4 regions of the Streptomyces sp. NPDC045956 genome follow, and region 1 is predicted to be linked to each of the others. Evidence: riboswitches for the same ligand, from Rfam matches in the RefSeq annotation. Region 1 holds a riboswitch; each other region holds the start of a gene.

The links. A riboswitch is a leader RNA that binds a small molecule or an ion and turns the genes downstream of it on or off. The one in region 1 is predicted to bind cyclic di-AMP.
Region 2: another riboswitch for cyclic di-AMP. It lies ahead of AC07FV_RS32615 (transglycosylase SLT domain-containing protein); the one in region 1 lies ahead of AC07FV_RS23865 (M23 family metallopeptidase).
Region 3: another riboswitch for cyclic di-AMP. It lies ahead of AC07FV_RS32960 (M23 family metallopeptidase); the one in region 1 lies ahead of AC07FV_RS23865 (M23 family metallopeptidase).
Region 4: another riboswitch for cyclic di-AMP. It lies ahead of AC07FV_RS05770 (M23 family metallopeptidase); the one in region 1 lies ahead of AC07FV_RS23865 (M23 family metallopeptidase).

What each region holds. Positions count from the first base shown of each region.
Region 1 covers NZ_JBWKKZ010000009.1:112,017-119,089, reverse strand. Annotated here, with positions in the region: gene AC07FV_RS23880 (bifunctional acetate--CoA ligase family protein/GNAT family N-acetyltransferase) at 1-2,322, opposite strand, end outside; gene AC07FV_RS23875 (HPr family phosphocarrier protein) at 2,522-2,803, shown strand; gene AC07FV_RS23870 (GntR family transcriptional regulator) at 2,948-3,643, opposite strand; gene AC07FV_RS23865 (M23 family metallopeptidase) at 3,918-4,682, opposite strand; cyclic di-AMP (ydaO/yuaA leader) riboswitch at 4,695-4,859, opposite strand; gene AC07FV_RS23860 (M16 family metallopeptidase) at 5,048-6,436, opposite strand; gene AC07FV_RS23855 (M16 family metallopeptidase) at 6,433-7,073, opposite strand, start outside.
Region 2 covers NZ_JBWKKZ010000016.1:70,738-77,810, reverse strand. Annotated here, with positions in the region: gene AC07FV_RS32625 (LolA family protein) at 1-1,051, opposite strand, end outside; gene AC07FV_RS32620 (polyprenyl synthetase family protein) at 1,401-2,411, opposite strand; cyclic di-AMP (ydaO/yuaA leader) riboswitch at 3,151-3,318, shown strand; gene AC07FV_RS32615 (transglycosylase SLT domain-containing protein) at 3,324-3,815, shown strand; gene AC07FV_RS32610 (HAD family hydrolase) at 3,848-4,657, opposite strand; gene AC07FV_RS32605 (GNAT family N-acetyltransferase) at 4,942-6,006, shown strand; gene AC07FV_RS32600 (glycosyltransferase family 2 protein) at 6,035-7,073, shown strand, end outside.
Region 3 covers NZ_JBWKKZ010000017.1:17,543-24,615, reverse strand. Annotated here, with positions in the region: gene AC07FV_RS32995 (amino acid permease) at 1-119, shown strand, start outside; tRNA gene AC07FV_RS32990 (tRNA-Lys) at 238-310, shown strand; gene AC07FV_RS32985 (hypothetical protein) at 533-826, shown strand; gene AC07FV_RS32980 (PP2C family protein-serine/threonine phosphatase) at 823-2,082, shown strand; gene AC07FV_RS32975 (dihydrofolate reductase family protein) at 2,129-3,259, shown strand; tRNA gene AC07FV_RS32970 (tRNA-Met) at 3,315-3,388, shown strand; gene AC07FV_RS32965 (PP2C family protein-serine/threonine phosphatase) at 3,574-4,791, shown strand; cyclic di-AMP (ydaO/yuaA leader) riboswitch at 5,016-5,173, shown strand; gene AC07FV_RS32960 (M23 family metallopeptidase) at 5,184-6,218, shown strand; gene AC07FV_RS32955 (aldo/keto reductase) at 6,351-7,073, shown strand, end outside.
Region 4 covers NZ_JBWKKZ010000002.1:3,776-10,848, reverse strand. Annotated here, with positions in the region: gene AC07FV_RS05790 (MBL fold metallo-hydrolase) at 1-1,131, opposite strand, end outside; gene AC07FV_RS05785 (carboxymuconolactone decarboxylase family protein) at 1,298-1,882, shown strand; gene AC07FV_RS05780 (TetR/AcrR family transcriptional regulator) at 1,937-2,620, shown strand; gene AC07FV_RS05775 (SGNH/GDSL hydrolase family protein) at 2,699-3,484, opposite strand; gene AC07FV_RS05770 (M23 family metallopeptidase) at 3,712-4,680, opposite strand; cyclic di-AMP (ydaO/yuaA leader) riboswitch at 4,683-4,842, opposite strand; gene AC07FV_RS05765 (tyrosine-protein phosphatase) at 5,266-6,063, shown strand; gene AC07FV_RS05760 (DUF6126 family protein) at 6,073-6,195, opposite strand; gene AC07FV_RS05755 (helix-turn-helix domain-containing protein) at 6,192-6,830, opposite strand; gene AC07FV_RS05750 (aspartate aminotransferase family protein) at 6,895-7,073, opposite strand, start outside.

The DNA of each region.
Region 1 (7,073 bases):
CGCGAGGTTCCCGGCGATCAGCTCGGCGGCGCCCTTCTCGTCGATGTCCTCGTACTCCGGCACCTTGCCGGGGTCGGCGGCGTCGCGCCGCCACTGGGCGTAGGCGACCGCCTGGGCGAGGGCGCGCACGCCGCGTTCTGCGGCGGGGTAGGCGGGGATGAGGTGGGGCCCTTCCGGTGCCTCGCCGGGCTCGTCGGCAGCGGGCGGGTGCCGCCGCACGGAGTCCGCGGCGCCCGCGGCGGCGGGCGGGGTCGTCCCCGGCCCGTCGGGCTCGCCCGTCCGGGGTTCGGCGGGCGGGGGCGTCGGTGGCTCCACCGGGGCGGGCGCGGGTCCGGGGGACGCCGGCCGGTCCCCGGCGGTCATCGGGGCCGTCTGCCGGTCGAGGGGCGCGGCGGCGTGCGGGGCGGGGGGCGTCGCCGCCCGTGCGTCCGCGGACGGCGGGGTCTGCGGCGCCGTGCTGGCCGCCGCCGACAGGGCCTCCGCGAGCCCGCCGAGCTCCACGTGCACCACGAGGACCGGCTTGGACGGCACCGAGGCCGCCGCCGAGCGCAGGGCCTTCGCCAGCGCGGCGTCCCCCGCGGAGCCCTCGCCCACCGCGGGGATGGCGGTGACCACCACCGCGTCGCAGGTGTCGTCGGCCAGCGCCCGGGACAGGGCCGCGTGGAACGCGTCGGGCGAGGCCGCCGTCGTCAGGTCGAGGGGAGGATGCGGCCGCAGCCCTTCGGAGAGGCACGCGTCGTACGTGAGCAGGCCCAGTGACTCCGAGTTCCCCAGGATCGCCACCCTCGGTCCGGCGGGCAGCGGCTGCCGGGCGAGCAGCAGGCCCGCGTCGACCAGGTCGGTGATGGTGTCGACCCGGATCACGCCGGCCTGCCGCAGCAGCGCGGAGACCGTCGCGTGCGGGAGGCGCGTCGCCCGCACGGCGTGCCCCTGCGGTGCCGCCCCGCCGTGGCGGGCCCCCTGCACCACGACCAGCGGCTTGACGGCCGCCGTCCGCCGGGCCAGGCGGGTGAACTTGCGGGGGTTGCCGATGGACTCCAGGTACATCAGGGCGACGTCGGTCTCCGGGTCGTCGTACCAGTACTGGAGGACGTCGTTGCCGGAGACGTCGGCGCGGTTGCCGGAGGAGACGAAGGTCGACACGCCCGTGACGCCGGTGACCCCGCCGCCGCGCCGGTGCAGCCGGGACAGCAGGGCGATGCCGATGGCGCCGGACTGGGCGAACAGGCCGATCCGGCCGGGCCGCGGCATCTCCGGGGCGAGGGAGGCGTTGAGCCGCACGTCCGAGGAGGTGTTGATGATGCCGAAGGCGTTGGGCCCGATGATTCGCATGCCGTACGAGCGCGCCTGCCGGACCAGTGCGCGCTGGCGTTCGCGTCCCTCGGGGCCGCTGTCGGCGTACCCGGCGGAGACCACCACCAGGCCCTGGACGCCGTGCTCACCGCACTCGGCGACGACGTCGGGGACGTGCTCGGCGGGCACGGCGACGACGGCGAGGTCGACGGGCCCGTCGATGTCGCGCACCGAGCGGCGGGCCGGTACCCCGTCGAGTGCGTCCTGGCCCTCGGGGAGGGCCTTGTTCACGGCGTGCAGCCGGCCGGTGTAGCCCGCGTCGCGGATGTTGCCGAGCATGCTGCGCCCGACGCCGCCCGGGGTGCGGCCGGCGCCGATGACCGCCACGGAGCCGGGTTGCAGCAGCCGCTGGACGGAACGCGCCTCCGCGCGGTGCTCGCGCGCGTACTGCACGGCGAGCGAGCGGTCGGTCGGTTCGAGGTCGAACTCCAGACGGACCACGCCGTCCTCGAAGCTGCGCTGCTGGGTGTACCCGGCGTCCCTGAACACCTTGATCATCTTGGTGTTGGCGGGCAGCACCTCGGCGGCGAAGCGGCGGATGCCCCGCTCGCGGGCGACGGCGGCGATGTGTTCCAGCAGCGCGGAGGCCACGCCACGCCCCTGGTGGGCGTCCTGGACGAGGAAGGCGACCTCCGCCTCGTCCGCCGGTGCGGAGGCGGGTGTTCCGCCGGCGCCGATCCGGTCGTAGCGTACGGTGGCGATGAACTCGCCGCCGATGGTGGCCGCGAGTCCCACCCGGTCCACGAAGTCGTGGTGCGTGAAGCGGTGGACGTCCTTGGCGGACAGGCGAGGGTACGGCGCGAAGAAGCGGTAGTACTTCGACTCGTCGGAGACCTGCTCGTAGAAGCTGACCAGGCGCTCGGCGTCATCAACGGTGATGGGGCGGACGCGCGCGGTGCCGCCGTCGCGCAGCACCACGTCGGCTTCCCAGTGGGCGGGGTACTCGTGCCGGTCCGACGAGGTCTGCATGGGCCCCAGAGTACGGCTCGCGTACGACAACGGCGCGAGGCAGTCTGTGGAGGACGGAAGGTCGGGCCGAGGCCGCGGTCCGACGACCACGCGGGGCTGCGGACAGCCGTCCCGGGACGCTTCACGATGTGGGAAACTGGTCTAGACAAGAGTGGTCTAGACAACACCAGACCCCTGAACACCTGAAGGGCAGCATCACATGGCTGAGCGCCGCGTCAACGTCGGCTGGGCCGAGGGTCTCCACGCCCGCCCCGCCTCCATCTTCGTCCGAGCCGCCACGGCCACCGGCGTCCCGGTCACGATCGCCAAGGCCGACGGCTCCCCCGTCAACGCGGCCTCCATGCTGGCCGTCCTCGGCCTCGGCGCCCAGGGCGGCGAGGAGATCGTGCTCGCCTCCGACGCCGAGGGCGCGGACGCCGCCCTGGAGCGGCTGGCGAAGCTGGTCTCCGAGGGTCTCGAAGAGCTTCCCGAGACCGTCTGACCGACGGCAGCACCACCGAGAAAGGCCCGCCCGGAATTCCGGGCGGGCCTTTTCTCTGCACCACTCCTGGCGGGGGTATTCGCTTTTCGCGGGCAGCGGAAATCACCCCCTCGAATTCCCCTGTCTTTGTATACGGCGCTCATGTTAATAACGCAGACCCGACATGTTTACGGCACGTTGCGGGTTCCTCACACGGTCCGCCGCCTGGCCTCCGGCGGCGAAGCGCAGGCGGTGCGCCGGCGCCGACCGTTCGGCGTGCAGCGCCATGAGCGCCCGGGCGCGCTCGCCGTCGCCCCGGGCCACCGCGTCGACGATCGCGCCGTGCTCCGCCCAGCACTCCACCGGGTCGGCCGCGGCCTCCACGGCGTACAGCCAGGCGATCTTGTGGCGCAGCTGGGTCAGCAACGCCGTCAGGGAGGGGCTGCCGGCGGCCTGGGCGAGGGTCTCGTGGAACCAGCCGTCCAGCGAGCGCAGATCGTCGCTGCTCCCCTGCCTGGCACGCTCCTGGCCGAGCCGCACCAGGCCGCGCAGGACCTTGAGATGCGCCTCGGTGCGGCGCCGGGCGGCCCGGGACGCGCCGAGGGGTTCGAGGAGCGTGCGCGTCTCCAGCAGGTCGGCCGCCTCCCGCTCGGTCGGCTCCGCGACGCACGCGCCCGCGTGCCGCCGGGTGACCACGAACCCCTCCGCCTCCAGCGTGCGCAGTGCCTCCCGGACGGGGACCCGGGAGACGCCGTAGCGACGGGCCAGGAGTTCCTCGGTGAGGCGGCTGCCGCGCCCGTGGACACCGGAGACGATGTCGTCCCGGATCGCCGTGCACACCGAGTGCGCCGGAATGCGCATGCCCGACCTCCGCCTTCATCCCCGGGAAACGTCGACGATTGACGCGTGTTCAGCGACTCTAGGCCAATGCGGCGGGAATTCCGACGGCGATGTGGATTTCATGGACACTTTTTGGACAACGGCCACACCGGGAACACTCCGGAAATGCGAAAGCCCCGACTCGGGGAGCCGGGGCTTTCGCGTACCGTTCGTCCGTCGTCGGACGTTCACGTCGTCGTCGGACGTTCCCGACGTCCTCAGACGTTCAGGTCGTCGTCAGACGTTCACGCCGTCCTCAGACGTTAACGCCGTGGGAGCGGAGGTAGGCGACGGGGTCCATGTCCGAGCCGTACTCGGGGCTCGTACGGGCCTCGAAGTGCAGGTGCGGTCCGGTGACGTTGCCGGTGGCGCCGGACAGGCCGATCTGCTGTCCCGCGTCGACCGACTGGCCCACCGAGACACCGATGGACGACAGGTGGCCGTACTGCGTGTACGTGCCGTCGTGCATCTTGAGCACGACCTGGTTGCCGTACGCCCCGCCCCAGCCGGCCTCGACGACGGTGCCGACGCCGACCGCGTGCACGGAGGTGCCGGTGGAGGCGTGGAAGTCGATGCCGGTGTGGCTGCCGGAGGACCACAGGGAGCTGCCGGCCTGGTAGGCGGTGGAGACGTAGGAGGCGGTGATCGGCGTGACGAAGGTGTTGAGACGCTTGCGCTCCGCCTCCCGCGCGGCGCGCTCCTTGGCCTCGCGCGCCTCCTGGGCGGCCTGGGCGGCCCGCTCGCGCGCGGCCTCCTGCGCCGCCTCACGGGCGGCGGCGTCCAGGGCGGCCTGCTTCTGCGCGGCGGCCTGGGCGTCGATCTCGTCGGCCAGGGAGTCGCCGATGCTGATGACCGGGGTGAGCCCGCTCTGCTCGACCTGGGGCTCGGCGGCGAGCGCCGGAGCCGCGAGGGTGCCTACGACGCCGGTGGTGGCGAGGGCCGCGACACCCGCCGCGCGGGCGGTGGTGCGGTGCATCCGGCCGGGACGGCGGTGCTTGCCGGCGGCGCGCGTGAACGCCATGTAGTGGCTGGTCCTTTCCTTCCCTCTCGCCTACCGGGTTAGCTGACGGGTTCGGAGGTGGAAGGTCTCCTACGGACCCCCTCGCGGCACGCGCGGGCGTCCGATTCACCCCAGGGACTACGGTGGGTCCCCGGCTCCCCTGGCTCGCGCCGTACGGGGACTCGGCGATGACTGTCCGGTGCCGCGGGTGCGGCGCACTGCCTGACGAACAGCCCGGAAGACGCTAAACGCGGTTGTCTTCAATCCTCAAACGCAACCGGCTTTTTGTAGCGCATGCCACAGCGCAGACAGGCAGCCTCTCCCTCAATTCGGACAAACGGCGGCCCTGGTGACACTCCGGTCACCAGGGCCCCACGCGCGTACCGCTACTCGGCCGCCACCACGGTGACTTCACCGATGCCGAGCGCCTCGACCGGCTCCTTGATCTGTGCCGCGTCGCCGACGAGGACCGTCACCAGACGGTCCACCGGGAAGGCGTTCACGACCGCCGCCGTGGCCTCCACGGTGCCCGTGGCGGCGAGTTGGCGGTAGAGCGTCGCCTGGTAGTCGTCGGGCAGGTGCTGCTCGACCTGGTCGGCCAGCGTGCTCGCGACGGCGGCCGCCGTCTCGTACTTCAGCGGCGCCACGCCCACCAGGTTCTGCACGGCGACGTCACGCTCGGCGTCGGTGAGCCCGCCCTCGGCGAGCTTGCGCAGCACCGTCCACAGGTCCTCCAGGGCCGGACCGGTGTTGGGGGTGTCGACGGAGCCGCTGATGGCCAGCATGGCGGCGCCGGTCCCGTCGGGCGCGGAGCGCAGGACCTGCCCGAAAGCCCGGACTCCGTAGGTGTAGCCCTTCTCCTCGCGCAGGACGCGGTCCAGGCGCGAGGTGAGGGTGCCGCCGAGGCAGTACGTGCCGAGCACCTGCGCGGGCCACACGCGGTCGTGCCGGTCGGAGCCGGTGCGGCCGATGAGCAGCTGCGTCTGGACGGCGCCGGGGCGGTCCACGATGACGACCCGGCCCCGGTCGTCGGCGGTCACCGGCGGCACCGGACGGGGCTCAGCGGCGGAACCGGTCCACGCGCCCAGCGTCTCCACGAGCAGCGCGTCGAGGTCCACGCCGGTGAGGTCTCCGACGACCACGGCGGTGGCCGTGGCGGGCCGGACGTGCTTCTCGTAGAAGGCGCGTACGGCGGCGGAGTCGATGCTCGCGACGGTCTCCTCGGTGCCCTGGCGGGGGCGCGACATGCGCGTCCCGGCCGGGAACAGCTCCTTGGAGAGCTCCTTGGCGGCCCGGCGGGCTGGGTTGGCCAGCTCGTGCGGGATCTCGTCGAGGCGGTTGCGGACCAGCCGTTCGACCTCGCCGTCCGCGAACGCGGGCGCCCTCAGGGCGTCGGCGACCAGGCCGAGGGCCTTGGCGAGGCGCGAGACGGGCACCTCCAGGCTCAGCCGGACGCCGGGGTGGTCGGCGTGCGCGTCGAGGGTGGCCCCGCAGCGCTCCAGCTCGGCGGCGAAGTCCTCGGCGGAGTGCTTGTCGGTGCCCTCCGAGAAGGCCCGCGCCATGATGGTGGCGACGCCGTCGAGACCGGTGGGCTCGGCGTCCAGGGGCGCGTCGAGCAGGACCTCCACGGCGACGACCTGCTGGCCGGGACGGTGGCAGCGCAGCACGGTCAGGCCGTTGTCGAGGCTGCCGCGCTCCGGTGCCGGGAACGCCCACGGCCTGGGCTCGCCGGCCTGCGGCTGCTGGTGGAATTCCATGGTGGCGAGCTCGGTCACTTGGCCGCCTCCTCGTTCTCGTCGGTGGCGTCGTTCACGTCGGCGGGGGCGGTGGGCTCGTAGACGAGCACCGCGCGGTTGTCGGGGCGCAGGCGGGCCTTGGCGACCTCCTGCACCTCCTCCGCCGTGACCTCGAGCACCCGCTGCACGGCGGTGAGGGCGAGCTGCGGGTCGCCGAACAGGACCGCGTAGCGGCACAGTTCGTCGGCGCGGCCCGCGACGGTGCCCAGGCGGTCCAGCCACTCGCGCTCCAGCTGGGCCTGGGCGCGCTCCATCTCCTCGGCGGTCGGGCCCTCCTGGGCGAACCGGGCGAGCTCCTCGTCGATGGCGGTCTCGATGACCGGCACCTCCACGTCGCCGGACGTCTTCACGTCCAGCCACCCCAGGGAGGGTGCTCCCGCGAGCCGCAGCAGACCGAAGCCGGCGGCGACGGCCGTGCGGTCGCGGCGCACCAGCCGGTTGTACAGCCGGGACGACTCGCCGCCGCCCAGGACGGTGAGGGCGAGGTCGGCCGCGTCGCACGCGCGCGTGCCGTCCTCCGGCAGGCGGTAGGCCGCCATCAGGGCGCGGGCCGGGACCTCCTCCTCGACGACCTCGCGCACCTCCCCGCCCATGACGTCGGGCAGCGAGCCGTCCC
Region 2 (7,073 bases), on a different contig from region 1:
CGAGGCCACCGCCCGCGGCAGCCGTGGGCAGGCCCCGGCCGCCGGTGTCGAAGGTGGCGATCGCGTTCCAGCCCTCCCCGATGACCTCCAGGCCGTCCGCCCCCTCCGCGAGACCGCCCCCGGCCCGGTGTCCCCGCTCCGGCGCCCCGGCCGCCTCGTCGCCCTCGGTGACCTTCGCGCCCTCGGGCGGGGTGAAGTCGAACGTCGACGCGTCCGGCTTCGCGAAGTCGACCTGGGTGAAGCCCGCGTCCACGACGGCGGCGCCGCCGCTCGCCGGGGTCAGCGTGAACTTGAGCGGCATACCGGTCCCGGCGTCCACCGCGACGGTGACGGCACCGACGGTGGAACCGGACTGCTTGGGCTTGATCACCAGCCGGTAGGCGTCCCGGCCGGCCACCTGCGCGGTGCCGTCCACGGTCACCGAGGTGGTGTCGTCGACCGCCTTGAGCGCCTGGTCGGCGAAGTCCTTCGGGGTGACCGGCACCTCCTTCTCCCGCTGGCCGGCGGCGTCGGGGGCGGTGGAGTGGAAGACCTCGTTGGACCCGCTGTCGTAGCCCCAGACGTCCTTGCCGTCGTGGATCAGGCTGTACTCGGCGGCGTTCTCCAGCAGGGACAGCTTCTGCCGGTCGGGGCCGTCGGCGGCGACCCGCAGCGTGTGGGTGCCGGAGACCAGCCCGGTCAGCTTGGCCGACGGGTCGGCGGCGGAGCCGTCCTCGTCGCCGCCGGCACCGGGGCCACCCGACATCCCGGACAGCAGGCCGCTCTCCAGGCCCCCGAGGTCCGGCAGGCCCAGATCCGTGCTGATCTTCACCGTGCCGGACAGCTGCTCGACGTCCGACTCGGCGATCTTCCGCAGCAGTTGCTCCGCCGTGACCTTCGGCAGGTCGGGGTCCCCGGAGTCGGCGAGCGCGGGGACGAGGCCGATCGTCGCGGCCGCCACTCCCATCACCGCGACCGGGACGACGTACCGCGCGGCCTTTCGCCGTCCGGCGCGCGTCTCCTCGCCCTCCCCGGCGGCGGTCGTGTTGTCGTCGGAATCGATCGGTGCCATGTGTGCCCTACCTCCGTCGTCGGCGGCGGCTGTCTCGCGACCTCGCACTCGTTCTCTCACCCGTGAGCCGCCATTCTCACCCGAATCGGTGAGGATTGGTGTTTTCCGTGGTGACCATCTGACCAAATACGCCGGGCGGAAGCGTCAGACCGCGGGCTCAACTCCGCGTACTCCTGCGGGATGACACGCAGGGGCCGCGCGTCCCCCGGCCCGTAGGGGTGGGGTGCACCGTCCGGTGCACGCGCCCCCGCGGGAGCGGGTGCGCGCCGCCGTCCCGCTCCCGACCGGCCCTCACGGGCGGCCGCACCGGCACCGGCACGTGCGACGGCGCCGGCCCGGCCGGCGCGGCTCAGCCGGCCCGGTGCACCACGGCCTCGCACAGCTCCACCAGGGCGGTCTTCGCGTCGCACTCCTTGAGCGGGGCCAGCGCCGCCCGGGCCTCCTCGGCGTACCGGACGGTGTCCCGGCGCGCCTGCTCCAGCGCGGGGTGGGCGCGCAGCAGGCGCAGCGCCTCCGCGTGCCGGGCGTCGTCGCTCAGGTCGGAGTCCAGCAGCTCGCACAGGGCGACGTCCTCGGCCAGCCCCAGCCGGGCCGCCCGCTCGCGCAGCCGCAGCACCGGGAGGGTCGGGATGCCCTCCCGCAGGTCGGTGCCGGGCGTCTTGCCCGACTCGTGGGAGTCGGAGGCGATGTCCAGGACGTCGTCCGCGAGCTGGAAGGCGACCCCGAGGCGCTCGCCGTACTGGGTGAGCACGTCCACGACCGTCTCGTCGGCGCCGGACATCATCGCGCCGAACCGGCAGGAGACGGCCACCAGCGATCCCGTCTTGCCGCCCAGCACGTCCAGGTAGTGGTCGACCGGGTCCCGGCCGTCCTGCGGGCCCGCCGTCTCCAGGATCTGGCCGGTCACCAGCCGCTCGAAGGCCAGGGCCTGCACGCGGACCGCCTCGGGGCCGAGGTCGGCGAGGATCTGGGAGGCGCGGGCGAACAGGAAGTCACCGGTGAGGACCGCGACCGAGTTGTCCCAGCGGGTGTTCGCGCTGGGCACACCGCGCCGTACGGCGGCCTCGTCCATCACGTCGTCGTGGTACAGCGTGGCGAGGTGGGTCAGCTCCACGACGACCGCCGAGGGCACGATGCCGGGGGCGTAGGGGTCGCCGAACTGGGACGCGAGCATCACCAGCAACGGGCGGAACCGTTTGCCTCCCGCTCGCACCAGGTGCTGGGCGGCCTCCGTGATGAAGGGCACCTCGCTCTTGGTTGCCTCGAGCAACCCTTCCTCGACAGCAACCAATCCGGCCTGGACATCGGCTTCCAGAGCCTGGTCCCGCACGCTCAGCCCGAACGGCCCGACGACGGTCACGAGGGGTCTCCTGTCTGCTGGTGTCTACTGGCGATTACCTGGTTTGTCGATAGGTCGCTGCCACCACTCAAGTCAGCGTATCCGGTCACGTTTCGATCACCGCTAGCGCCCACCGTTACAGGCCGGTCGGTATCGGATCAGGCGCGGCAAGTTTTTGATCAGGCGATATGAGCAGATATTGATCGACATCGCTGGAGGGACGCGGCCCGGAACACGAGCAGGCCGGGAGCCGCCACGGAAGATCCCATCACCCCTCCCAACGGCCCGCACTCCGAGAACGTCACCCACTCGGCACACCCCCTCCCGTGCCGAACGGATGCCCCCACAGTGCACGGGAACACCGGACGGGGCGGGACGCGGAGGGCGGCCCCCACGAGGGGAGCGCGCGACGGCCGGCGCCGTCGGGGCGGCGGCCGGCCGATGAGCCGTCCCGCACCGCGCCCCCCACCCACGGCCGGTTGGCGCCCAGTTGGGACTAATGCCCGATTTGCCGTTCTTGTTGAGCCCCGTGAGTTGGCTCACTCCGTCCCCCCTGTGAGCAACCGCGTCGCCGACTGTGCCCTCCCTTTGCCCCGCAAGCCAGTTGAGGCTTGGCAGACGCAAAGGATCAAGCACCCCAAACACCCCAGATCAAGGTCAACAGGCGCGTTGGGTGATTCCTGCACTTGTTCCGGACATGTGCTCTCGCATACGTTCCCGGCCTGTCGGGCGGACGCCGAATCCTGCCACCGCCCGGACACACAGTCATCCACCAACAAACTCGCAGGCAGGAGCGGGGGACCCAGGTAAGTCGCCGCACCGGTCACCACCGGAGCGGCTCGGGGTGAAGCCGTACCCGTCAGGGCGCGGCCGGGCACCTCCCCGCCCGAACCCGACAGCTCACCTCGCAGGCGTATGGAGAGGGACTCAAGCATGTCTGCCAACGGTCAGAACCGTCACGCCCGGACCGCCCGCATCGCCCGCAAGCTCGCCGTCGCCGGTACCGGCGCCGCCGTGCTCGCCCTGCCGCTCATCGGCGCCACCGGCGCGTCCGCGGCCACCCCGGCCGCCGCCCCGGCCGCCGCCACCACCGCGACCACGTACCCGAACACGCTCGACGGCTGGATCCGCGAGTCGCTCGACGTCATGGCGCAGCACGGCATCCCCGGCTCCTACGAGGGCATCCACCGCAACATCATGCGGGAGTCCTCCGGCAACCCGCTCGCCATCAACAACTGGGACATTAACGCCATCAACGGCACCCCGTCCAAGGGCCTGCTCCAGGTGATCGACCCGACCTTTCAGGCGTACCACGTGCCCGGCACCTCCTGGGACCCGTACGACCCGGTCGCCAACATCACCGCCGCCTGCAACTACGCGGCCGACCGGTACGGCTCGATGGACAACGTCTTCGGCGCGTACTGAGCCGTACTGAGGGGTGCCCCCGCGGCGGCGGCCTAGGAGGTACCGAAGATCCGCTCGAGGACGACGGCCACGCCGTCGTCCTCGTTCGTGAGGGTGACCTCGTCCGCCACCGCCCTGAGTTCGGGATGGGCGTCGGCCATGGCGACACCGCGGGCGGCCCAGTGGAACATCGGGATGTCGTTGGGCATGTCGCCGAAGGCGATCGTCCGCCGCCGGCTCTGCCCGAGGCGCTCGGCGGCCAGCGCCAGGCCGGTCGCCTTGGTGATGCCGCACGGCTGGAGCTCCACCGTCCCGGGCCCGGACATCGTGACCGTGGCGAGGGAGCCGACCACCGCGCGCGCCGTCGCCGCCAACGCGTCGTCGCCGAGGTCGGGATGGCGCAGCAGGACCTTGCTGATCGGCGCCTCCCACAGTTCGTCCCGCCGCTCGACCCGCACCGCGGGCAGCGTCGGGTGGGGCATCAGGTACCCCGGCTCGATGAGCGTGAGGCCGTCGACGCCGTCCTGGTCGACGGCCGCGTGCACCTGGCCGACCTCGGCCTCGATCTTGCCGAGCGCGGTCTCGGCCAGCTCCCGGTCCAGGGTGACCGACCACAGCATCCGGTGCGCTCCGGCGTCGTACACCTGCGCGCCCTGTCCGCACACCGCGAGCCCCGTGCAGCCGAGACGGTCGAGCAGGGACCGGACCCGGGGGGCCGGCCGCCCGGTCACCACCAGGTGCCGCGCACCCGCCTCGGCCACCCGTGCCAGCGCGGCCAGCGACCGGTCGGAGACGGTGTCGTCGCCGCGGAGCAGCGTGCCGTCTAGGTCGGTGGCGACGAGTGAATACGCGGTGCGGTCCATGATCAGAGAATACGGACACCGGACCTGTCCGACTCACCCGCGATCGCATCCGAACGAGGACGCGCGAGTACGGCACGAGTGCGCACGAGTAGGGCGCAAGTACGCGCGAGGACGCACGTTCGTGTCCGGAACCTGGCACATCTCCCCTAAGGCCGGTTCAAGGCCTGTGCACCGATTGGCAACAAGATGGCCCGCCGCCTACCGGCCGGGCCCCCCGGGGGGTACCTTCCTTTTGTCCAGGGGGACTTGATCGGGGGGTCGGGTTGAACGGCGGACGTGTGCGCGTGCTCAGGCCACAGGAGCTGGGCGAGGGGGAACGGGAGCACTGGCGGGAGCTGCGCGCCAAGTCGGCGGCGCCCCGCAATCCCTTCATGGAGCCGGAGTTCACCGACGTCGTGGGCCGGGTACGGCCGCGGGCGCGGGTCGCCGTGGTGTACGAGGGCGGCGAGGCGGCCGGTTTCCTGCCGCACGAGCGCGGTGCGCTGGGCCAGGGCCGGGCGATCGGGCTCGGGGTCTCGGACTGCCAGGGCGCGGTGCTGCGCGAGGGACTCGTCCCGGACACCCGCCGGCTGCTCAGGGCCTGTTCCCTGTCGAGCTTCGCCTTCGACAACCTGGAGGCGGACCAGGCGTTGTTCGTCCCGTTCGCGGCGGAGGAGCACACCACGTACGTCGTCGACGTGGCGGAGGGGTACGAGGCGTACGAGAGCGCGCTGCGCGTCCGGTCGCCGAAGTTCCTGAAGACCACGCTCGCCAAGGAGCGCAGGCTCGGCCGCCAGGTCGGGGAGGTGCGCTTCGTGTTCGACGAGCGCGAGCCGGCCGCCCTGCGCACGCTGATGGAGTGGAAGTCGGCGCAGTACCGCAGGACGGGGCGCCGGGACCGGTTCGCGCGGGAGTGGATCACCCGGCTCGTGGCCCGGCTGTCCGAGACCCGGGCACCGGAGTGCACGGGCACGCTGTCCGTGCTCTACGCCGGCGGCCGGCCGGTCGCCGCCCACTTCGGGCTGCGTTCGGCGACGGTCCTGGCGTGCTGGTTCCCGGCCTACGACCCGTCCTTCGCCAAGTACTCGCCGGGGCTGGTCCTGCATCTGCGCATGGCCGAGGCGGCCGCCGCCGCGGGGATCGGTCTGCTGGACCTGGGCCGGGGTGCGGCGGAGTACAAGGACGCGCTCAGGACCGGTGGTCTGCCCGTGTACGAGGGCGCCGCCACGCGCCCGGGAGCGGGCGCCGCGCTGCACCGGCTCGGCCGCGAACCGGCCCGCCGCGCGCACGGCTTCGTGCGCGACCGTCCCCGGCTGGCCTCGCTGGCGGTACGGACGCTCAGGGGTGCGGCCCGGCTGCGCCGGTCATGACCAAGGGCAACCACGAGGGGGTGGGCGCATGGCCGGTGCACGGCGTGCGCGGCAGGAGACACAGCGGGAGATCGCGGAGTTCCTGAGCATCGGGCCGGTGCAGGTCGCCGAGCTGGACCTCGGCGACGGGGGCCCCGTGCTGAGACCGGGGCCGGGCAGCGCGCCGGTGACGTCCGGGGTGGTGTTCCTCCTGGTCAGGCGGGCGGGGCGGCCGGTGGGGACGCTGCTTGCAGAGGTCCCCGAGGGCGCCGGTCCCACGGAGGTGCTGGCGGCGCTCGCCCGGGAGGTGCCCGGCGGGGCGACGCCCGGGCCGTTGCCCGCACCGCCGTCCGCCGCCGTCGTGGTCGCCACCCGGGAACGCGCGGACCAGCTCGCCCGCGCGCTGGACTCCCTGCTCGCGCAGGACCACCCGGACTTCGAGATCGTCGTCGTCGACAACGCCCCGCTGACCGCGGAGACCCGTGACCTGGTCGAGCGCAAGTACGGGGAGCGGGTGCGGTACGTCCGCGAACCGGTCCCCGGGCTGGCCAGCGCGCACAACCGGGGGCTGGCGGCCGTACGCGCCGAGGTGGTCGCCTTCACCGACGACGACGTGGTCGCGGACCCGCGCTGGCTCACCGAGCTGACCGCGCCCTTCACCGCCGACCCGCGCCTGGGCTGCGCCACGGGGCTGATCCTGCCCGCGCGGCTGGGCACCCCCGCCCAGGTGCTGCTGGAGAGCCACGGCGGCTTCGCGAAGGGCTTCGCCCCCCGGACCTACGATCCCCGGCGCCCACCTGCCGACGAGCCGCTGTTCCCGTTCACCGCGGGCCGCTTCGGCTCCGGCGCCAACATGGCCTTCCGCACGGAGGTGCTGCGCGCGGTCGGCGGCTTCGACCCGGCGACCGGCGCGGGCACCCGGGCCCGGGGCGGCGACGACCTCTACGGCTTCGTCCGCGTCCTCGCCCAGGGGCACGGGCTGCGCTACACCCCCTCGGCCCTGGTCTGGCACCACCACCGGGAGACCTGGCGGGACCTGGAGACCCAGGCCTACGGCTACGGCGCCGGCCTCACCGCCTACCTCACGG
Region 3 (7,073 bases), on a different contig from region 1:
GTTTCGCCGCGACCTGGTGGCTGGCCTCGGCCCGGCACTGGTTCCTCAACCCCGACCACGCACGCACCCGGGCCCGTGCGGCGGCCCGGGCGAACACCCCGGAGCCGGTGGACCCGTAACCGCCGGACCGCGCGACCGGGGCCGACGCGGCCGTGTCTCCGATACCCGATCGGCGTCCCGGCCGCGTCGGGCTATGCTCGGTGTGGCAACATCACGCATCACCGTGCAACACCCCCTGGGCCCTTAGCTCAATTGGCAGAGCAGTGGACTTTTAATCCATTGGTTGTGGGTTCGAGTCCCACAGGGCCTACCGGTGGCGGGCGGGCCGCTAGCCCCCTGCCCGGTCACGCAGCGTCCGAGTCGGCACCGCCCGCTCGGGCGCTGCCGCGTTGTCGGCCCGGACCGCGGCTTGCTCTCTGCCTGTCTGTCTCTCCGCCTTCGACGGAGAACAGGGACGGATGGTGTGAATATGGGTTATATGGACATCGGAGCCGGGAATCGCGTCACCTTGAAAGGCCGGGAGGACGGGCCTGTGGTGATGCCGGCGCACGGGCTGGTGGTGCCGTTCCTGGAGCACGACTCCGGGCCGGTCCTCTTCGGTCGCGTGAGGGCCGGACGCCCGGACCCGGCGGCCCGGAGTGAGCAGCGCCAGGCAAACCTCGACGCGTACGCGGAGGACGTGCCGGAGATCTGCCGCGAGCCGGGGGAACGGCGCACCGACGGCTTCCGCCGCACCGGACCGAGGATGGCATGCGTCCTCGCCCGGGCCGCTTCCCTGTACGCGAACGACGCGATCGCCTCCTCCGCTGCCGAGGTGGACCGGTGACCGGCGCGTCCCACGACGGACACGGCGTCGACGGCGGCCCGGGCGGTGCGTGGCCGTCCCCCTCCGAGCTGCCGGAGGACAGCGTGGAGGACCTCTACGAGAACGCGCCCTGCGGCTACCTGTCCACGCTGCCGGACGGGCGGATCACCAAGGTCAACAAGACGCTGCTGGACTGGCTCGGCCACCGGCGCGACGACCTGGTCGGGCGCCTGCGCTTCGCCGACCTGCTCACCGTCGGCGGCAAGCTCTACCACGAGACCCACTTCGCCCCCCTGCTGTCCATGCAGGGCGAGGTCCGCGGCATCGCGCTGGAGCTGAAGGCCGCCGACGGCTCGCGCCTGCCGGTGCTGGCGACCTCCACCGTCAGGACCGGCGAGGACGGGCGGCCGCTGCTGATCCGCACCACCCTCCTCGACGCCCGCGACCGGCGTGCCTACGAGGACGAGCTGCTGCGGGCCCGGCAGGTGGCCGACACCGAACGCGACCGCCTCAGAAGCCTGGCGACCACGCTCCAGCGGACCCTGCTGCCCCCCGCCCTGGACGACGTGCCCGGTCTGGAGGTCGCCGCCCACTACCACATCGCCTCCGTCGACGAAGTCGGCGGCGACTTCTACGACTTGTTCCCCCTCACGCAGGGGACCTGGGGTCTGTTCCTCGGGGACGTGTGCGGCAAGGGCGCCGCCGCCGCCGCGATCACCTCCCTGGCCCGCTACACCCTGCGCGCCGCGGCGGTCTACGACCCCGACCCCGCGGCCGTGCTCCGCAACCTCAACACCGTCCTGAACCACGAGGACACCGGCTACGACCCGCGGTTCTGCACGGTGATCTTCGGACTGCTGACCCCCGTCGGCGAGGAGGGTTCCTTCCGGATCACGCTGGCCAGCGGTGGGCACCCGCCGGCCCTCCTGCTGCGTGCCGACGGCAGCGCCGACTACCTGCCCACCCCTGGCGGCCAGCTCGTCGGGGTCCTGCCGGACGCCCACATCGCCACCACCACCGTCCGCCTGGAACCCGGCGACACCCTGCTCCTCTACACGGACGGCCTGACCGAGGCCCACACCGACCAGCCCGGTGGCCGCTACGGCGACGAGGCGCTCGTGGACTTCGCCCGCTCCCTGGCCCCCACCACCGCGTCCGGCACGGTCCAGGCCCTGAGCGACCTGCTCGACGCCCTCGGCACCGGCGTGGACGACGACACCGCCGTCCTCGCCATCAACGTGCCCCGGCCGCCCGGCGGGGAGTGCCGGGGCGCCTAGGGTTGCCCCGCCGGAACCCGCCGCCCCGCCCCACCGGAGTACGCCCATGCCCCTCCCGTACGTCCTGCTCTCCGCCGCCGTCTCCCTCGACGGCTGCCTGGACGACACCGGCCCCGAACGGCTGCTGCTCTCCTCCCCGGCCGACTTCGACCGGGTCGACGAGGTACGGGCGTCCGTCGACGCGATCCTGGTCGGTGCCGGCACGATCCGGGCCGACAACCCGCGGCTGCTGGTGAACTCCGCCGAGCGGCGAGGCGCCCGGATCGCGGCCGGGAAGGCCGCGTACCCGCTCAAGGTGACGGTCAGCGCCACCGGGGAACTGGACCCGGCGGCAGCGTTCTGGCACACCGGGGGCGAGAAGCTGCTCCTCACGACGGACCGGGGCGCCCGGCGGGCCCGGTCCCTGGGGCTCGCCGCCGACGTGGTGCCGCTCGGTGAGGCGCTCGACTGGCGGGCGGCGCTGGAGCACCTGCACGACGAGCGGGGAGTGCGGCGGCTCATGGTCGAGGGCGGGGGGACCGTGCACACCCAGTTGCTGCGCCAGGAACTCGCCGACGAACTCCAGCTCGTCCTCGCCCCCCTGCTGGTCGGCGACCCGGACGCGCCCCGCCTCTTCGGTCCCGGGGCCTACCAGCGCGGCCGGCTGCGGCTGGTCGAGTCCCGGCGCATCGAGGACGTCGTACTGACGCGGTACCTGCCGACCGCCCCGGGCGCCGGAGACCGGGTGACCGCCGCCGACCGGCACTGGCTCGCCCTCGCCTGCGAGCTGGCGCGGCTGTGCCCGCCGTCCGGGACGGCGTTCAGCGTGGGGGCGGTGGTGGTCGCCGCCGACGGGACCGAGCTGGCGCGGGGGCACTCCCGCGAGGGCGGGGACCCCGTCGTGCACGCCGAGGAGGCCGCACTCGCCAAGGCCGACCCCGCCGACGCCCGGCTGGCGACCGCCACGGTGTACAGCAGCCTGGAACCCTGCGCCCGCCGCGCCTCCCGGCCCGCGCCCTGCGCCCGGCTGATCCTCGACGCCGGGGTGCGCCGCGTGGTCACGGCCTGGCGGGAGCCGGACACCTTCGTGCCGGGCGCGGACGGCGGCGGGGTGCTCACCGCCGGGGGTGCCACCGTCGTCGTCCTGCCCGAGTACGAGGAGCGCGCGAAGGCTCCCAACCGCCATCTGGAGGGGTAGCGGGATACGGATGTGCATTCAGCCCCCGCGATGACGTACAGTGGAGACACAACGGCGCGGGGTGGAGCAGCTCGGTAGCTCGCTGGGCTCATAACCCAGAGGTCGCAGGTTCAAATCCTGTCCCCGCTACTGAAACCGAAGGCCGGAATCCCTTGAGGATTCCGGCCTTCGGTGCGTTCAGGTGCGTTGATGTGCGTTCACCCGGTCGGCCCTCACGGCTCGCCGCCCGCCCCCGATCCGGGAAACCTGGACACGGGACGGCAAGCGGCGCGGAGGTTCGGGGCGGCGGGAGACGAGTGGTGCGGCCAGGTCACGTGGACGACGAGGGAGCGTACGCCAGGGCCGGCGGCCGGCTCCCCGGCGACCCCGCGCCCGACCCGGGCCTCGGCACCGAGGCGATGGCGCCGCCCACCCAGGCCGAACGGCCCCCGAGGACCCCGTACGGGCGCCGCCTGGTGCGCCTGCTCCCGGTCCTGCTCATCGTCGTCGCCATCCTGTACGACATCTTCACCCCGAGATACTTCACGGCCGGCCCGCTCTACACGGCCGCGCCGCTGGTCGCCGCCCCCCTCTACTCGCGGCGGGGCACGGCGCTCACCGGTGTCGCCGTGGTCGCCGCCGTCGTCGGGCTGCAACTGAGCAAGGGCGTCGCCCACTACGTCGACTCCCTCACGGAGCTGATCACCATCGCGACGGTGGCCGCCCTCGCGGTCTTCGTCAACGCCTTCGTCCGCCGCACCGGTGAGCGCCTCGTCAGCGTCCGCGAGATCGCCGAGGCAGCCCAGCGCGCCGTGCTGCCCGAGCCCGCCGAACGGATCGGCGGCTTCGAGATCGCCGCCTGCTACGAGGCCGCGCAGGCCGACGCCTTCATCGGCGGGGACCTGTACGCGGTGCAGGACAGCGCGCGCGGCGTCCGGCTCATCGTCGGGGACGTGCGCGGCAAGGGCATGGGCGCGGTGGCCGCCGTCGCCGTCGTGATCGGCGCCTTCCGGGAGGCCGCCGAGCAGGAGGCCACGCTGGAGGCGGTGGCCCAGCGCCTGGAGCGGGCGCTGGCCCGCGAGGGCACCCGGCGCAACGGACTGGACGCCTTCGAGGGGTTCACCACCGCCGTCCTCGCCGAACTCCCGCACGGCGACGGGGTCGTGCGGATCGTGAACCGAGGCCACCCGCCCCCGCTGCTGCTGTACGCCGACGGCACCCTGCGCCCGCTCCCCGCCCGGGAGTCGGCGCTGCCCCTCGGGATGGGCGAGCTGGGCGTGTGGCCCGACCGGGCCCAGGAGGACGCCTTCCCGGGCGGAGCCACCCTGCTGCTGCACACCGACGGACTGTCCGAAGCCCGGGACGCGCGGGGCGAGTTCTACGACCCGTACGAACGGCTCGCCGGCTGCGTCTTCCGGCACCCGGGGAAACTGCTCGCCGCCCTCGCCGAGGACGTGCGCCGGCACTCCGGGGGCGGGATGGCGGACGACATGGCACTCCTCGCCGTACGCCGTCCCGCGCGCGAGGACCTTGATCATTGTCACGAACGGTGATCTGGTGAGCGCCCTGCGCATAACGACTGACACTCCGTCAGAAACTTGTGGCGTGAAGGGGAATACTGAGGGGCGGTCAAGTCGCCCGGATTTCACCGATCCTGAGGCGTACGTCCCGCCCGGATTCGTTAATGATCAAGAGGAACAGCTTGGAATCTCGGCCCCGCGTCTATTAACGTTCGATAACGCAGCGCGGTCGTCCCAGCCGTCACAGAAGGCGGCTCCGTGCGCACGCGCCGAATCCCGCGAGGGAACCGGGGAACCACCACCTTGGGGTGAATCGCTCGTACGACGCCGTGGAGACACGGCGGATATACGCGCGTAGGAGACCTTCCTGCTCCGAACCCGTCAGCTAACCCGGTAGGCGGAAGGAAGGAAAGGAGTACGCCCACGTGGCGTCCAACCGGCCTGCCCCCGAGGCCCCGTTCGTGCCCAGCGCGCGCGACACCGACACCTTCGGCTACGACGGCTACCGCACCGAAGAGGGCCCCTGGGAGGAGTGGAATCCCACCGCGGACTCCATCCGCCCCGTGCGCGGCCGGCACCGCGTCGCCAAGCAGCGCGGCGGACTCGCCCGCAGCTCCACCGTCCTCGGCGTCGGTGTCATAGCCGCGGTCGGCGCGGGCGGCATGGCCAGCGCGCAGACCGGCAAGCCGCCGGTGTCCATCTCCATGCCCGACCTGCCCAACGTCGGCTCGCTCATCTCGGACGACGAGGAGCCGGAGCCGCAGGGTTCCGCCGCCCCGCTCAGCGGCATCGGCGTGGCCGCGACCGCCGACACCGCGGAGGGTGCCTCCGACGCCGGCGAGACGCTGCGGGCCCGGATCATGGCGCAGGCCGAGCAGCAGCAGGCCCAGGTCGAGACCAAGGCCGCCGCCGAGGCCGCTGCCGCCGCCGAGAAGAAGGCCGCGGAAGCCGCCGCCAAGGCGGAGAAGGAGGCCGAGGCCAAGGCCGCCGCCGCCAAGAAGAAGGCGGAGGAGGAGGCCGCGAAGAAGGCCGAGGCCGAGCGGCTCGCGAAGCTGGCCAAGCAGTACACCCTGCCGACCTCCTCGTACACGATCTCCTCCAGCTTCGGCCAGGCCGGCGCGTACTGGTCCTCCGGCTACCACACCGGCCTCGACTTCGCCGCGCCCACCGGCACGCTGCTCAAGGCGGTGCACAGCGGCACCATCACGTCCGCCGGCTACGAGGGCTCCTACGGCTACAAGACCGTGCTGACCCTCGACGACGGCACCGAGATCTGGTACGCCCACCAGTCGTCCATCAGCGTCAGCGTCGGCCAGAAGGTCACCACCGGTGACGTCATCGGCCGCGTCGGCGCCACCGGCAACGTGACCGGGGCCCACCTCCACATGGAGGTCCACACCAGCGACGGCGGCGGGATCGACCCGATGGCCTGGTTGCAGAGCAAGGGCCTCACCCCCTGACCGAATCCGTGCACGGCCCCGCCGGTCCCCGGCGGCCCTGACGGCGACCCCCCGACGCCAGGGCTGCCGGTTTGCGGGATTTTTGCCCCGCTCCCGGAATCACCGGCTCCGTCGTGGCCGTTGACGCAGAACATGACTTCTCTGCGCAAGCTCGGCTCCTCGGACCTCGAGGTCTTCCCCCTCGCCCTCGGTGGCAACGTCTTCGGCTGGACCGCCGACCAGGACACCTCCTTCGCCGTCCTGGACGCCTACACGGCCGCGGGCGGCAACTTCGTCGACACCGCCGACTCGTACTCCGCGTGGGTCGACGGCAACAGCGGCGGGGAGTCCGAGACCATCGTCGGCAAGTGGCTCGCCTCCCGCGGCAACCGCGGTGACGTCGTCCTCGCCACCAAGGTCAGCCAGCACCCCGAGTACCCGGGCCTGTCCGCCGCGAACATCAAGGCGGCGGCCGACGCCTCGCTGCGCCGCCTGGGCACCGACCACATCGACCTGTACTACACCCACTTCGACAAGCCCGAGGTGCCGGTGGAGGAGATCGTCGGGGCGCTCGACGAGCTGGTACGTGCGGGCAAGGTCCGGCACATCGCCGCCTCCAACATCTCCGCCGAGCGGCTCGCGGCCTCCCTGGAGTTCTCCGACCGCGAGGGCCTCGCCCGGTACGTGGCGCTCCAGCCCCACTACAACCTCGTCTCGCGGGACACCTACGAGGGCGGGCTGCGCGACCTCGCGGAGCGGTCCGGCCTGGCCGCCGTGCCGTACTACTCCCTCGCCTCCGGATTCCTCACCGGCAAGTACCGGGCCGGGGCGGCCGTCGACAGCCCCCGGGCGGGCGGCGCGGCGAAGCACCTGGAG
Region 4 (7,073 bases), on a different contig from region 1:
CCGGGGACGCCGCCACGGGTGCGCGATCGGGCCCGACACCGCCCGCCACCACGCCTCCACCGGCAGCTTCCCCGCCGGCTCGAACGGCTCCCCCGGCCGCGGGAACGCCATCGCCTGACCGACCTCCTCGGCCGCGTCGTTCGTCCACTCCCCCGGCTCCGCCCACGCGTGCGGTGCCAGGTTGAAGGTCCCCCAGTGGATGGGCAGCAGCACGCCGCCGGGGCGGCCCCCTTGCAGGTCGAGGTGGGCGCGTACGCCTTCCTCGGGGGTCATGTGGATGTCCGGCCAGAAGTCGGAGTACGCACCCAGTTGGATCATCGTGGCGTCGAAGGGGCCGTGCGCGGCGCCGATCTCCCGGAAGCCGTCGAAGTAGCCCGTGTCCCCGCTGTGGTAGATCCGGTGCTCCTCGCCGGCGACCACCCAGGAGGCCCACAGGGTGTGCTGGGTGTTGCGCAGGCCGCGTCCGCAGAAGTGGCGGGCCGGGGTGGCGGTGAGGGTGAGTCCGCCGACGCGCGTCGACTCGTGCCAGTCCAGTTCGCGCAGCCGGTCGGCGGACACGCCCCAGCGTTCGAGGTGCGCGCCGACGCCGAGCGGCACGGCGAAGAGGGTGTCCGTGCCCGCCAGCGCCTTGATCGTGGGCATGTCCAGATGGTCGTAGTGGTCGTGGGAGATCACGACCACGTCGACCGGGCCCAGCGCGGCCAGGGGCACCGGGACCGGATGCAGTCGCTTGGGGCCGGCGAAGGGGAACGGGGAGCAGCGCTCGCCCCAGACGGGGTCGAAGAGCACCCGCTGCCCGTCGATCTCGGCGAGCACGCTGGAGTGCCCCGTCCAGGTCAGCCGCAGCCCGGTGGCGGGCGGGCGGGCGAGGTCGGCCAGTGTGGTGGCGTGCACCGGGACCGTGCCCCGCGGGGCGCGCTTGACCCGCGACTCCCGGTCGAAGTAGGTCTTCGCGAACTCGCGGGCCGATCCGGAGGGGCGGGTCCGGGCGGTGCCGCCGGGATTCTGGAAGACGCCGTCGCGAAAGTGCGGCGATCTGCGGATGCGCGCCATACGCTCACCACTCGGGTCCGCGCCGAAGGCGGCGGGCCGCGGTGCGCTGAGCCCGCTCGGGGAACGGAAACCGGCCACGGTACCTCCAGGTGGAATAGGTCAGGCTCTCATTATCGTCTCGTCCGACATCACACGAACGCCGGATGTCACATCAGCGTTCCCTCCGTCCGTCGTACCGGTGAGGGCGCCCCGCCGGAGCGCCCGCCGCACAGCGGCACGACCGACGGTCAGGAAGGCGGCCCCCATGGCCCGCGTATCGCTCACCCCTCCCCGGACCCTGCTCCTGCGCTTCGCGGAGTGGTACTCCCGGCGCACCTACGGCAAGGTCCTCGACCCCGCCAGGGCGCTCGCCCACAACCCGCGTGTGCTCCTCGGCGACCTGCGTTTCGAGCAGTCCGTGGCCAAGTGGAACAAGCTGGACCCCGACCTCAAGGCGCTCGCGGTGATGGCCTCGGCGGCCTCGATCGGCTGCTCCTGGTGCATGGACTTCGGCCACTGGGAGAACGCCGAACGGGGCATGGACCGGCGCAAGCTCCACGACGTGCCGGTGTGGCGGGAGAGCGACGCCTACACGCCGGCGGAGCGGGACGTCATGGAGTACGCCGAGGCGATGACGGCGACCCCTCCCACCGTCGACGACGGCCTCGCCGCGCGGCTGCGGACCCGGTTGGGGGAGCCCGCGTTCGTGGAGCTGACGGCGATGGTCGCCGTCGAGAACCTGCGCTCCCGGATCAACGCGGCGCTCGGCCTGACCAGCCAGGGCTTCAAGGACTCCTGCGACGTTCCCGATGCGGGGCGCGGGGGCGTGGCCGGGGCCGCCGCCGGCTGACCGGCCGGAGCCGCGGCCCTCACCGCACGTCCGGGGCCTGTATAGGGTGACGGCGTGGCGAGAGTCCGGTTGAGTGTGGCGGAGCGGCGCGAGGAGTTGCTGCGCGCGGCCATCGAGCAGATATCGGCGCGGGGGGTGGCGGCGCTGCGCATCGCCGACGTGGCCGCCGCGCTCGGCGTCAGCAACGCGCTGGTGCTCTACCACTTCTCCACCAAGGAGAGGCTGGTCGCCGCCGCGTTCACCCACGCCGCCGAGGACGATCTCGCTCATCTGCGCAGGCTGCTGGGCCGCCGCACGTCGGCGCTGCGCCGGCTGCGGGCGGCCGTGCGGTGGTACGCCCCCACCGGGCAGGCCAAGGGCTGGCGGCTGTGGATCGAGGGCTGGGCGGTGGCGCTGCGCGAGCCCGCGCTGCGGAGCGTCACGCTGGAACTCGACCGCCAGTGGAAGGCGGCGATCGCCGCGGTCATCGCCGAGGGTGTGGCCGCCGGCGAGTTCCACTGCTCCGCGCCCGACGCCGCAGCGCTGCGCCTGACCGCGCTGCTGGACGGACTGGCGGTGCAGCTGACCTCCTACGGGGGCGCGGTGTCGCGGGCCCGGGCCCAGGAGTGGATGGACGAGGCCCTCGCCCGGGAACTGGGTCTGGAGCGGGCGGCCTTGACGACACCCCGGCGCCGGCCCGGCCCGTCCCCCGCCGACGCGACCGTCGGCCCCGTGGCCCGCCCCCGCCGGAAGCCATAGACCCCGCCCGGACCCGGGCCGGGGCCCACGGACCCCGTAGCCCGGGACCACCGGACGCCGGACGCCGTTCCTCCGCCGTCAGGCCACCGCCGCGATCCGGCCCCTGATGTCCTCCGCCGAGAGCGTCCCCTTGGCGATCACGTGGTCGCCCGAGGACTCGCCGCGCAGCCGGCGGCCGATCCACGGGACCAGGAACTCGCGGGCCCAGTGGACGTCGTCCCGGCGGACGTTCAGGGCGCCGCGCGGCGGCAGCGGCGGCCAGGGCTGGTCGGGGTCGGCCGGGACGGGCAGGCCGAGGACCTGGCCCGCGCGCAGCGCCACGCGCGTGTGTCCCTCCGGCGACAGGTGCAGCCGGTCGGCGTCCCACGCCCTGCGGTCCTGCACGGTCCGGAGCGACCACAGGTCGAGCACGGGACAGCCGTACCGGTCGGCGATGGCCCGGACGTGCCCGTTGTACGTGGCGATCTTGCCGCGCAGGCGCCTGAGGACGGGCACCTCGCGGGTGTCGAAGCCGGTCGTCACCAGCACGGTGCCGGCCGCGGCCGTCAGCGCGGCCACCGCCCGCTCGAACCGCTCGGCCACCTCGTCGGGGTCGGTGCCGGGCCGGATGATGTCGTTGCCGCCCGCACAGAACGAGACCAGGTCGGGGGCGAGTTCGACGGCCCGCGGCACCTGCTCGGCCACGATCCGGTCGAGCAGCCTGCCGCGTACGGCGAGGTTCGTGTACGTGAAGTCGCCCTCGGGGCGCCGGTCCGCGAGCAGGACCGCGAACCGGTCGGCCCAGCCGACGAACGACCCGTCGGGGCCCCGGTCTCCGACGCCCTCGGTGAAGCTGTCCCCCAGCGCCACGTACGACCCGATCACTGTTTCGTTGTCACTCTTCGAATCGTCTGCCACGTCGGCCCATGATTCACCTTCGAATGTGACCTACGCGACCGTAGGAAAGGGTTGACGGGCGGTGAGAAAGACCACGCCTAAAGTGTTCGCCAATTCAGGAATACGCCCGGTCCGGAAAACACAGAACACCGAAGGCCGGACCCGGCGATCGGGGTCCGGCCTTCGGTGGCGCGGGAGGGCGCGTCAGTTCCTCGTCAGAGGGAGACGCCGTGGGAGCGCAGGTACGCGACCGGGTCCACGTCCGAGCCGTAGTCCGGGGAGGTGCGGATCTCGAAGTGCAGGTGCGGGCCGGTCACGTTGCCGGTGGCACCCGAGAGGCCGACCTGCTGACCCGCCGTCACGGACTGGCCCGCGGAGACGGAGAGGGAGGACAGGTGGGCGTACTGGGCGTAGTGGCCGTCGGCGAGCTGGATGACGACCTGGTTGCCGTACGCGCCGCCCCAGCCCGCGGAGACGACGGTGCCCGCACCGACGGCCTTGAGGGAGGTGCCGGTCGGGACGACGAAGTCCGTGCCGGTGTGGTAGCCGCTGGACCACATGCTGCCGGTCTGGTGGTACGGGGTGCCCAGGGTGCCGCTCGGGACGGGCGAGACGAAGCCGCTGCCGGCGGACTGGGGGCTCGTGTTCGAGGAGTCGGCGGAGTCGGCGGAGCTGTTCGCGGCATCCGAGGTCTTCTCGGCCGGCTCGGCCTTCGCGGGGGCCGGCTTCTCGGCCGCGGCGGGCTTCTCGGTGGCCGGCTTCTCCGACGGGGCGGAGGAGGACGGGGCGGAGGACTGGGCGGCCCGGCCGTCGACGGCGAGCTTCAGACCCGGGTGGATCAGCGACGGGTCCGAACCGACGGCCTCGCGGTTGTCCGCGTAGAGCTGCTTCCAGCCGCCGTCGACGTCCTGCTCGTCGGCGATCTTCGAGAGGTAGTCACCGCTCTTCACGGTGTACGTCCGCGCGTCGCCGTTCTTCTCCGCGCCGGCGGCCTTCTTCGCCGAAGCGGTGACCGACTGCACGGACTGCACGGGCTTCTCGGAAGCGGACTGCGCGGGAGCGGCGTGGGCCCCGGCGGCGCCCATCAGCGGGAGCGCGAGCGCGGCGCCACCGGTTCCGGCGACGGCGATGGCGCGGGTCAGGCGCATGGCCCTGGTACGGCGGTGCTTACCCTTCGCGGGCATGGCGAATTCCTCTCCGGCGCCTGCGAGGTGAGCTGTCGGGTGCGAGCTGGAGATGCCCGGCCGCGTCGGGACGCGGCTTTACCCCAAGCCGTTCCGGGAACCGGAACAGGCAGTCATACCTGTGGGTCCCCCGCTCCTGCCGTGTACGGGTGGTCGATGAGTGCGGGCTCCGGTCGGCGGCAGGATTAGGCGTCCGTCCGGATCGGTGGTGAACGTAAGCGACCGGGACGCGCAGCGACAAGCGCCGGGTTGCGCCGACCGGTGTTCCAAATGATCCTTTATGGGAATCGCCGGTCACCCTCCGTCGAAGCGCGACAGGTCGACGCGGGTAAAGGTCCTTGAAAACCGGCCGCATTACGTGGACATGACGAGCAACGCACCGTCACGGGTATGACGCTGCTCACGCGCCGCCCCTCCAGCCCCTTTTATTTCCGCACCAGTTGGAACCAACACACCAATACGGACAGAAGGCCCAGGTAGTCCACTGTCGGACGTCTCGGCCACCGATGGCGCGGGCCCGTGCCGTATCTTCGAGTGGAGCCCGGCGGCGAGCAGCGCCGACGGGGCGGAGTGGGAGGAGCCCTCGTGACGCAGCAGGTCCCGTCGACCGAACCCGAGCTGGCCGGTGTGCGCAACTTCCGTGACGTGGGCGGCCTGCCGACCGTGGACGGACGGCGGGTGCGACAGGGAGTGCTGTTCCGCAGCGGTCACCTGGCACACGCCACCGGAGGGGACGCCGCGTTCCTGGCCTCGCTGGGCCTGCACACGATCTTCGACTTCCGCAACGCGGCCGACCAGAAGCTCGAAGGGCCGGACATCGAGCTGCCGGGCGTGCGCAATGTCAACCTGCCGCTGAGCGACCCGGCCGACGGCGCCGAGTTCTGGAAGATGGTCCGCGACGGCGACCTGGACCAGCTCCGCGAGATCCTGGCCGGCGACAAGGGCGCCGAGCGGATGATCGGCTCCTACCGCCTGATCATCAAGGAGCGCACGGCGGAGCACTCACGGGTGCTGCACGCGCTCGCCGAGGACAGCGTCCCGGCCCTGATGCACTGCGCGGCCGGCAAGGACCGCGCGGGCCTGTCGATCGCGATCACCCTCCTCGCCCTGGGCGTCGAGCGGGACGCCATCGTCGAGGACTACCTGAAGTCGAACGCCACGCACCGCCGCTACAAGGTGCGGCGCAGCAGCTCCGCCGCCTCCGCCTACTCCCCCGAGGTCATGGAGCTGCTCAGCCCCCTGTTCGACGCGCGCGCCGAGTACCTCGCGGCGGCCCTGGAGACCGTCGAGCAGACCTGGGGCGGAGTCGACGCCTACCTGGAGCAGGGCCTGCGGGTCACCCCGGAGACCCGGGAGCGGCTGCGCGAGCGGATGCTGGACTGAGGGCTCCCCTCACCGGCTGCCGGCCCCCACCTCGAAGAGCAGGTAGATGAAGGCCGCGAAGAGGTGGCCCACCACCAGGTAGATGAAGAGCCGCACCCACACGGCCCGCGGAAACCTGTCCTGCATCTTCATGGCGTCTCTCCAGGGGTGGGGTGGGGCGGCGCGGCGGCCGGGCCCAGGCAGAGCGCCGTGGACGGGCTCTGCAACAGCGTGTGGACGAAGAGCAGCTCGACCCCGTCGGCGTCCTGGGCGGCGATCCGGTGCGGGGTCAGCGAGTCGAAGTGCGCGCTGTCGCCCGGACCGAGCCGGTGCACGGTCTCCCCGAGGCGCAGCCGCAGCCTGCCCCGCAGCACGTGGAGCCACTCCTCCCCGGGGTGCACCCGCACGATGTCGCCCTGCGACCCGTGCGGCACGCGGACCCGCAGGGCCTGCATGGCCCGGCCGGACCCACCGGCCTGCCAGTACGTCCAGCCGCCGGCGGACGTCGGTTCCATCGCCTCGGCGCGCACGACGGCGTCCCGGTCCGCGGCCGTCTCGCCGAGCAGTTCCGAGACGGTCGTACCGTAGACACGGGCGAGGGAGAGCAGCATCGGCAGCGAGGGCTGACGCTGCCCGGTCTCCAGCCGGGAGAGGTGGGCGGGCGACAGCCCGGCGGCACGGGCCGCCGCCTCCAGGGTGAGGGCGGCCCGCCGCCGCAGCTCGCGCAGCCGGGGTGCGACGGCGGCGACCGATCCCTCGGCCGGGTCCGTCGCCTCGGAGGAGTTCATGCTCCCATTCAGCCGGAGAATTGCCTCACGGACAAGTTTGTTGCCCCTGAGGCAAAAGCCGGGCTCAGCGGTTGGCCACCGCCTGCCGGACCAGGGTCTTGCCGAAGTCCCACATCAGGCCGCCGCCGTTGTGCGCGTCCTCCATCACCTCGGTGAAGGCGTCGACGAACCGGTCGGCGTCCGAGGTGTCGATGATCAGCGGCGGAATCAGCTTGATCACCTCCAGGTGGTCGCCGGACACCT